2 regions of the Streptomyces sp. NPDC101776 genome follow, and region 2 is predicted to be linked to the other one. Evidence: predicted binding sites of a transcription regulator. Region 2 holds the regulator's gene; the other holds the start of a gene.
The links. The regulator HrcA, encoded in region 2, represses chaperone genes, less so after heat shock. The targets are predictions, from matches to a motif close to TTNGCACTCNGNNNNNCNGAGTGCNAA.
Positions count from the first base shown of each region.

Region 1: groES (co-chaperone GroES) is a predicted target of HrcA. The motif match lies at 2,227-2,253, and genes of this name have one in related genera.

Region 1 is NZ_JBIWMV010000008.1:49,587-53,921, reverse strand. Features, by position in the region: gene ACIRRY_RS24785 (polysaccharide deacetylase family protein) at 1-663, shown strand, start outside; gene ACIRRY_RS24780 (hypothetical protein) at 660-1,370, shown strand; gene ACIRRY_RS24775 (hypothetical protein) at 1,361-1,666, opposite strand; gene groES (co-chaperone GroES) at 2,398-2,706, shown strand; gene groL (chaperonin GroEL) at 2,854-4,335, shown strand, end outside.
Region 2 is NZ_JBIWMV010000002.1:378,667-383,001, forward strand. Features, by position in the region: gene ACIRRY_RS07455 (Uma2 family endonuclease) at 1-441, shown strand, start outside; gene ACIRRY_RS07460 (DUF3097 domain-containing protein) at 419-1,228, opposite strand; gene ACIRRY_RS07465 (MBL fold metallo-hydrolase) at 1,263-1,982, opposite strand; gene hrcA (heat-inducible transcriptional repressor HrcA) at 2,156-3,172, shown strand; gene dnaJ (molecular chaperone DnaJ) at 3,173-4,306, shown strand.

The DNA.
Region 1 (4,335 bases), on a different contig from region 2:
CCGTCGGCCCCCGCGCGGAAGCCGGAGATCACCGCGCGCAAGGGCTTCGAGGTGGACGACCAGGAGGAGCTGAACCTCCCGCCGGTCTTCACGACGATCCCCACCAAGCAGAAGATCGTGTTCCTGACGATCGACGACGGCGAGAACAAGGACCCCGCGTTCCTGCGGATGATGAGCGACCTGAAGATCCCGTACACCGCCTTCCTCAGCAACTACCTGGTGAAGGACGACTACGGCTACTTCAAGAAGATGCAGGCCCAGGGGCACACGCTCAACAACCACACCCTCACGCACCCGTACCTGCCGGGTCTGTCGTACGCCGAGCAGAAGCGCGAGATCTGCGGCATGCAGGACATCATGAAGAAGCAGTTCGGCAAGGCCCCGACGGTCTTCCGCCCGCCCTACGGCAACTACAACCACGACACCCTCGTCGCCGCGAAGTCCTGCGGGATCAAGTACGCCCCGATCTGGGACGAGGAGGTGTACGTCGACCACTGGGAGTACCGCGAGGACGACCAGGAGCTGCACCCCGGTGACATCGTCCTGACGCACTTCCGCGGCCGTGACGAGTGGAAGGGCACGATGGTCGACGACATGCGCCGCTTCCTGGGCAAGGTCACCGCCGAGGGGTATGCGGTGGCCCGCCTGGAGGACTACCTGTGAGGGTTCGGGTACCGGTGGCCGTCGTCCTGGCGGCCACCCTCCTCACCGGTTGCGCCCAGTCCGTCGACCCCATCGAACGGCTGGGCAAGAAGGCCGCCCAACGCGTCCACCCGCACGGCCCGACCCGCGAACAGCCGTACCGCCACTGGGGTTTGACGGCCCCCCTGGCCCCGGCCCCCACACCCTCCCTCCGGCCCGCCGCCCGCTCGGCGGGCCCGGGCCTGCCACCCGTCGTGGACCACGTCCGCACCCGTGACAGGGTCGTCTTCCTGACCTACGACGACCATGCCACCGGTGCGCGACAAGAGCCGAGGGACCCGAGGTTCGCCGATCTGGTTCGTGAACTGCGGCTTCCAGTCACGGTGTTCCCCACCGCCCCGGAGCGCGGCCACTTCGCCGGCCTGCCCTACGCCGCCCAGCGCACCGAGATCTGCGGCCACCGTCCGCGCCCCAACTCCCGCCTGCTCAGGCCCCCTTACGGGACGTACGACACGACGACCCGCCGAGCCGCGGCCGACTGCGGAGTCTCCGCCCTGGTCCTCTGGCGGGCCTCCACGACGACGGGCACCCTGACCTACGCCCGAGGCGAGCACCGCCTCACCCCCGGCGACATCGTGCAGGTGGGCCCGGCCGACAGCACGGCCCGACTGTTGCGCGGAATTCAGCAACGGGGGCTGACGGTAGGGCGGTTGGAGGACTACCTGTAGCCCAGGATCGTCACCATGAGCCCCAGGAACACGGCGGCGGTCAGGGCCTGCGCGGACCCGCTGATCGAATATCCGCGCCGGAAGAAGGAGACGCCGGCCGCGAGCGCCGCGACGATCAGCACGCCCAGCCACGCCGACGCCGCCAGGATGCTGCCGCCCATCCCCACGATCACGCTGGACATGAGGCCGAAGATGACCTCCACGGGCATCAGAATCGCCATCGCGCAGCCCTCGACGGCGGGGGAGGGACGGGGTGGGGAGGGAGCCGTCGTGGGGGAGGGGGACCGGGGAGGCATGGGGAGACGCTACGGGGTGGCTTGAGCGCCGGTCGGGGAGATCGGCCTGTCGGGGGTTCGGGGAGGAATGCCGGCTCGGGCGGTCTGGGCGAGGGCGCGGCTCTTCGGCGTAGGCCAGTCTTCGGCGCAGGCCGGCGAATCCGGTTCGTCCGGTGTTCGGGGAGTGGGACCGCGGTCTCCGCCGCAGGCCGGCGAAATCAGCCGTCCGGCGTTCGAGAGGACCGGGCCGCCCTCCTTCGGACCAGGCCGGTAGATCCGGCCTTCGCGGCGGTCATGGACCGGGCCCGCGCCTCTCCCGTGCAGGTCGGCGGCGAAGTCGGCCTGTCCGGTGTTCGAGGGTGGGGCACCTGGTCAGCTCAGGTCGGCCTTCAGGGCAGGCGGTTCTTGAGTACAGGCGGTTCTTGAACGCAGGCGGACACAATCAGCCCGTCCGGCGTTTGAGGACGAGGCCGTTCAGGCCGAAGGGGGGTCTGGGGGCCCAGCCCCCAGGGACGGCGACACCAACACCCCCGCCACACAGCCCAGGGCGACTGAAAAATTCGGCTCAAGCGCCGCGGGCATTGGCACTCCGCTTGACCGAGTGCTAATCGCAGTCATAGTCTCAGGTCTGGCACTCCCCCCTGGAGAGTGCCAATAGCGACGGGCAGGTCCGGCACCCGCGACGACGGATCCACCTGGTCGCCACCTCAGACAGTTAACCCCGTGAGATCTCCGAAGGGGGAGGTCGGATCGTGACGACCACCAGCTCCAAGGTTGCCATCAAGCCGCTCGAGGACCGCATTGTGGTCCAGCCGCTCGACGCCGAGCAGACCACGGCCTCTGGCCTGGTCATCCCGGACACCGCCAAGGAGAAGCCCCAGGAGGGCGTCGTCCTGGCCGTGGGCCCGGGCCGCTTCGAGAACGGCGAGCGACTTCCGCTCGACGTCAAGACCGGCGACATCGTGCTGTACAGCAAGTACGGCGGTACCGAAGTGAAGTACAGCGGCGAGGAGTACCTCGTCCTCTCGGCCCGCGACGTGCTCGCGATCATCGAGAAGTAAGAGCCTCCGGGGTCACCCCCGGAAGTTCTGTGCTTCACGCACATTCTGTATGTGAGCTACGCCCCTGGCCCCCGCGACCTTATGAAGCCGGGCGTCAGGGGCGTAGTTCGTTTCACCCACGTTTTCCGAGAGGGCTGAACCGCTCCCATGGCGAAGATCCTGAAGTTCGACGAGGACGCCCGTCGCGCCCTCGAGCGCGGCGTCAACAAGCTTGCCGACACGGTCAAGGTGACGATCGGCCCCAAGGGCCGCAACGTCGTCATCGACAAGAAGTTCGGCGCCCCCACCATCACCAACGACGGCGTCACCATCGCCCGCGAGGTCGAGCTCGACGACCCGTACGAGAACCTCGGTGCCCAGCTGGTGAAGGAGGTGGCGACCAAGACCAACGACATCGCGGGTGACGGCACCACCACCGCCACCGTGCTCGCCCAGGCGCTCGTGCGCGAGGGCCTGCGCAACGTCGCCGCCGGCGCCTCCCCGGCTTCCCTGAAGAAGGGCATCGACGCCGCCGTCAAGGCCATCTCCGACGAGCTGCTCGCCACCGCGCGGCCGATCGACGACAAGGCCGACATCGCGGCCGTCGCCGGTCTGTCCGCGCAGGACAGCCAGGTCGGCGAGCTCATCGCCGAGGCGATGGACAAGGTCGGCAAGGACGGTGTCATCACCGTCGAGGAGTCCAACACCTTCGGTCTGGAGCTGGACTTCACCGAGGGCATGGCCTTCGACAAGGGCTACCTGTCGCCGTACTTCGTGACGGACCAGGAGCGCATGGAAGCGGTCCTCGAGGACCCGTACATCCTCATCCACCAGGGCAAGATCAGCTCCATCCAGGACCTGCTGCCGCTGCTGGAGAAGGTCATCCAGGCCAACGCCTCCAAGCCGCTGCTGATCATCGCCGAGGACGTCGAGGGCGAGGCCCTGTCGACCCTGGTCGTGAACAAGATCCGCGGCACGTTCAACGCGGTCGCGGTCAAGGCCCCCGGCTTCGGCGACCGTCGCAAGGCGATGCTCGGCGACCTCGCCACCCTCACCGGCGGTCAGGTCATCGCCGAGGAGGTCGGCCTCAAGCTCGACCAGGTCGGCCTGGACGTGCTGGGCTCCGCCCGCCGCGTGACGGTCACCAAGGACGACACCACGGTCGTCGACGGTGCCGGCGACTCCTCCGAGGTCGCGGGCCGCGTCAACCAGATCAAGGCCGAGATCGAGAACACCGACTCCGACTGGGACCGCGAGAAGCTCCAGGAGCGCCTCGCGAAGCTGGCCGGCGGCGTGTGCGTGATCAAGGTCGGCGCCGCCACCGAGGTGGAGCTCAAGGAGAAGAAGCACCGTCTGGAGGACGCCATCTCCGCGACCCGCGCCGCGGTCGAGGAGGGCATCGTCTCCGGTGGTGGCTCCGCACTGGTCCACGCCGCCAAGGTCCTCGAGGGCAACCTCGGCAAGACCGGCGACGAGGCCACCGGTGTCGCGGTCGTGCGCCGCGCGGTCGTCGAGCCGCTGCGCTGGATCGCCGAGAACGCCGGCCTCGAGGGCTACGTCATCACCGCCAAGGTCGCCGACCTGGAGCCCGGCCAGGGCTTCAACGCCGCGACCGGCGAGTACGGCGACCTGGTCAAGGCCGGTGTCATC
Region 2 (4,335 bases):
CCTGACCTGGTGCACAACGCGATCGTTGCGACGGTTCAGGACCAGATTCCCAGGACGGGCTGGAGACGGCTTCAGACGCAGCGAGTGGCGATCCCAGAAGAGCCGAACGAGCCGCAGCCGGACCTTGTGGTGATCGAACGCGGTACCGGCCCCGATCGCCGAAGACTGATGCCCGCCGGGGCCGCCACACTGCTGGTCGAGGTCGTCTCCACCAGCAGCGTCCATCGCGACTACAGCGTCAAGTGCTCGATCTACGCCGCGGCCGAAGTGCCCGGGTACTTGATCATCGATCCGGTCATGGCCCAGTGCGTCCTGCTCACCGAGCCGACGGGCACGGGCGAGGACGCGGACTACCGCACACCGTTGGAGCCCATCTGCATGGAACTGGACACCAGCGAATTCGCCGCCTACGAGAACGTCACGCCTCACCGCTACCCGTGACGAAGTCGATCAACTCCTCCACCCGCCCCAGCAGTTCCGGCTCCAGATCCTTGTACGACGTCACCTTGGCGAGAATCGCCTGCCACACCGCACCGGTGTTTTCCGGCCAACCCAGCGCCCGGCACACCCCCGTCTTCCAGTCCTGCCCGTGCGGGACCCGGGGCCACGCGGCGATGCCCACGGAGGACGGTTTCACGGCCTCCCAGATGTCGATGTAGGGGTGGCCGACGACGAGCGCGTGCTCGCTGGTGACGGCCTGGGCGATGCGCCACTCCTTGGTGCCGGGGAGCAAATGGTCCACCAGGATGCCGAGGCGGGCGTCCGGCCCCGGGGCGAACTCGTCGACGATGGAGGGCAGATCGTCGACGCCCTCCAGGTACTCGACCACCACGCCCTCGATACGCAGGTCGTCACCCCACACCCGCTCGACGAGCTCGGCGTCGTGCCGCCCCTCGACGTAGATCCGCCCGGCACGGGCCACGCGCGCGCGTGCGCCGGGGACGGCGACCGAACCGGACGCCGTACGCGTGGGCCGCAGCGGACTCGACACCGGCTTCACCAGGGTCACCACGCGGCCCTCCAGGAGGAAGCCGCGCGGCTCCAGGGGGAACACCCGGTGCTTGCCGAAGCGGTCCTCCAGGGTGACCGTGCCGGCCTCGCAGCGGATCACCGCGCCGCAGAAACCGGTGCCGGGCTCCTCGACCACCAGGCCCGCCTCCGCGGCGACCTCGGGGACGGGCTTCGGCTTCTTCCACGGCGGGGTCAGATCGGCGGAGTACTGGCGCATTCGGATGACGATAGGAGAACCGGCCCGCCCGGTTTCACGACACGCCGAAACGGGTTGCCAACGCGTCCCGTTGGGCCCGCACGAACCCCGAGTCCACCACCGCTCCGTGACCGGGCACGTACAGCGCGTCCTCACCGCCGAGGGAGAGGAGCCGGTCGAGCGCGGCCGGCCAGTGCGCCGGTACGGCGTCGGGGCCCGCCTGGGGTTCGCCGGACTCCTCGACCAGGTCGCCGCAGAAGACGACCGGCGGGTCGCCCGGCACCACGAGCGCGAGATCGTGGGCGGTGTGCCCGCGCGTCGCCACGAGCTGTACCTCCGGGCCGCCGTCCAGGTCGAGCACCGCGGTGCCCCACACGTGTTCACGGGGGCACACGAGGAGGTCCGCCGCGTTCTCCGCCGCCCGCGGATCCAGCCCGTTGCGCACCGCGTCGGCCCGCAACTCCTCACCGCCGTGCTCGAACACCTCGCTCAGGCCCCCGGCCACGAGAACCGTCGCCCCGGCAAAGACCGCCGCCCCGAAGACATGGTCGAAATGGGCGTGGGTGAGCGCGAGATGGGTCACACGGCGCCCGGCGATCGCCTGCGCCGCCGTACGCAACCGCGCGCCCTCCGCCACACTCGATCCGGCGTCGATCATGAGCGCGGAGCCGCCCCCGACGACCAGCCCCACCGTGCAGTCCCAGCCAGGCAGCCGGCACCGCCCCACCCCGGCGGCCAGCCGCTCCCACCCCGCCTCTTCCCAAGTCACCGTCATACGGCGACGCTAACGGTGAGGGGACCAGGGATTGACATCGGTAGGACCGGCCTTGCCCGGGGTGTACCCCACGGCCGTACACTGGGCCGGGGAACGCTGGCACTCACGCGCACAGAGTGCCAGGAAAGGGCAGCCCGGCAACAAAACGGCGACCAGAACTGGAGGTGTGCGCGATGCTCAGCGAACGCAGGCTTCAGGTACTGCGCGCCATTGTCCAGGACTACGTCGGCACCGAGGAGCCGGTCGGGTCCAAGGCGCTCACCGAGCGGCACAGCCTCGGCGTCTCCCCGGCGACGGTGCGCAACGACATGGCGGCCCTGGAGGACGAGGGCTACATCGCCCAGCCGCACACCAGCGCCGGGCGCATTCCGACGGACAAGGGCTATCGCCTCTTCGTGGACAAGCTGGCCGGCGTCAAGCCGATGACCGGCCCCGAGCGCAAGGCGATCCAGAACTTCCTGGACGGCGCGGTCGACCTCGACGACGTCGTGGGCCGTACGGTCCGGCTGCTCGCGCAGCTCACCCGGCAGGTCGCCGTCGTGCAGTACCCCTCGCTGACCCGCTCGACCGTCCGGCACGTGGAGCTGCTGTCGCTGGCCCCCGCGCGCGTGATGCTCGTGCTGATCACGGACACCGGGCGGGTCGAGCAGCGCATGGTGGACTGCCCGGCGCCCTTCGGGGAGTCCTCGCTCGCGGATCTACGCGCGCGGCTCAACAGCCGGATCGCGGCCCGCCGCTTCGCGGACGTGCCGCAGCTCGTGCAGGACCTGCCGGACGCCTTCGAGAACGAGGACCGCGGCACGGTCGCGACGGTGCTCTCCACCCTCCTGGAGACCCTCGTCGAGGAGACCGAGGAGCGGCTGATGATCGGTGGCACCGCCAATCTCACCCGCTTCGGACATGACTTTCCCCTCACCATCCGCCCCATCCTGGAAGCCCTGGAGGAGCAGGTCGTCCTCCTCAAGTTGCTTGGTGAGGCGGGGGATTCGGGCATGACCGTACGGATCGGTCACGAGAACGCCTACGAGGGACTCAACTCCACTTCCGTGGTCTCGGTCGGCTACGGTTCGGGCGGCGAGGCAGTCGCCAAGCTCGGCGTGGTCGGACCGACCCGCATGGATTACCCGGGAACGATGGGAGCGGTACGCGCAGTGGCACGGTACGTCGGACAGATCCTGGCGGAGTCCTAAGTGGCCACGGACTACTACGCCGTTCTCGGCGTGCGTCGCGACGCGTCGCAGGATGAGATCAAGAAGGCCTTCCGCCGGCTCGCGCGCGAGCTGCACCCGGACGTGAATCCGGACCCGAAGACCCAGGAGCGGTTCAAGGAGATCAACGCCGCCTACGAGGTGCTCTCGGACCCGCAGAAGAAGCAGGTCTACGACCTCGGCGGCGACCCCCTCTCGCAGGCGGGCGGCGCGGGCGCGGGCTTCGGCGCGGGCGGCTTCGGGAACTTCTCGGACATCATGGACGCCTTCTTCGGTACGGCGTCGCAGCGCGGACCGCGCTCGCGCACCCGCCGGGGCCAGGACGCCATGATCCGGCTGGAGATCGAGCTGGACGAGGCGGCCTTCGGCACCACGAAGGACATCCAGGTCGACACGGCCGTCGTCTGCAACACCTGCAACGGCGAGGGCGCCGCCCCCGGCACCTCCGCGCAGACCTGTGACATGTGTCGCGGTCGCGGTGAGGTCTCGCAGGTGACCCGGTCCTTCCTGGGCCAGGTCATGACCTCCCGCCCCTGCCCGCAGTGCCAGGGCTTCGGCACGGTCGTGCCGACGCCGTGCCCGGAGTGCGCCGGTGACGGCCGCGTCCGCTCGCGGCGCACGCTCACGGTCAAGATCCCGGCGGGTGTGGACAACGGCACCCGGATCCAGCTCGCGGGCGAGGGCGAGGTCGGCCCCGGCGGCGGCCCCGCCGGTGACCTGTACGTCGAGATCCACGAGCTGCCGCACGCGATGTTCCAGCGCCGCGGCGACGACCTGCACTGCACGGTCACGCTCCCGATGACGGCGGCGTCCCTGGGTACGAAGGTGCCGTTGGAGACGCTGGACGGCATGGAGGAGGTCGACATCCGCCCGGGCACCCAGTCCGGCCAGTCGATCCCGCTGCACACCAGAGGCATCACACATCTGCGCGGCGGCGGCCGGGGCGACCTCATCGTGCACGTCGAGGTCACCACCCCGACCAAGCTCGACGTGGAACAGGAACGCCTGCTGCGGGAACTGGCGAAACTGCGCGGCGAGGAGCGCCCCATGGGGACGTTCCAGCCTGGGCAGCAGGGCCTGTTCTCCCGGCTGAAGGACGCGTTCAACGGTCGCTGACCCGGCCCTCCGCCCGGGCGGAAAGCGTG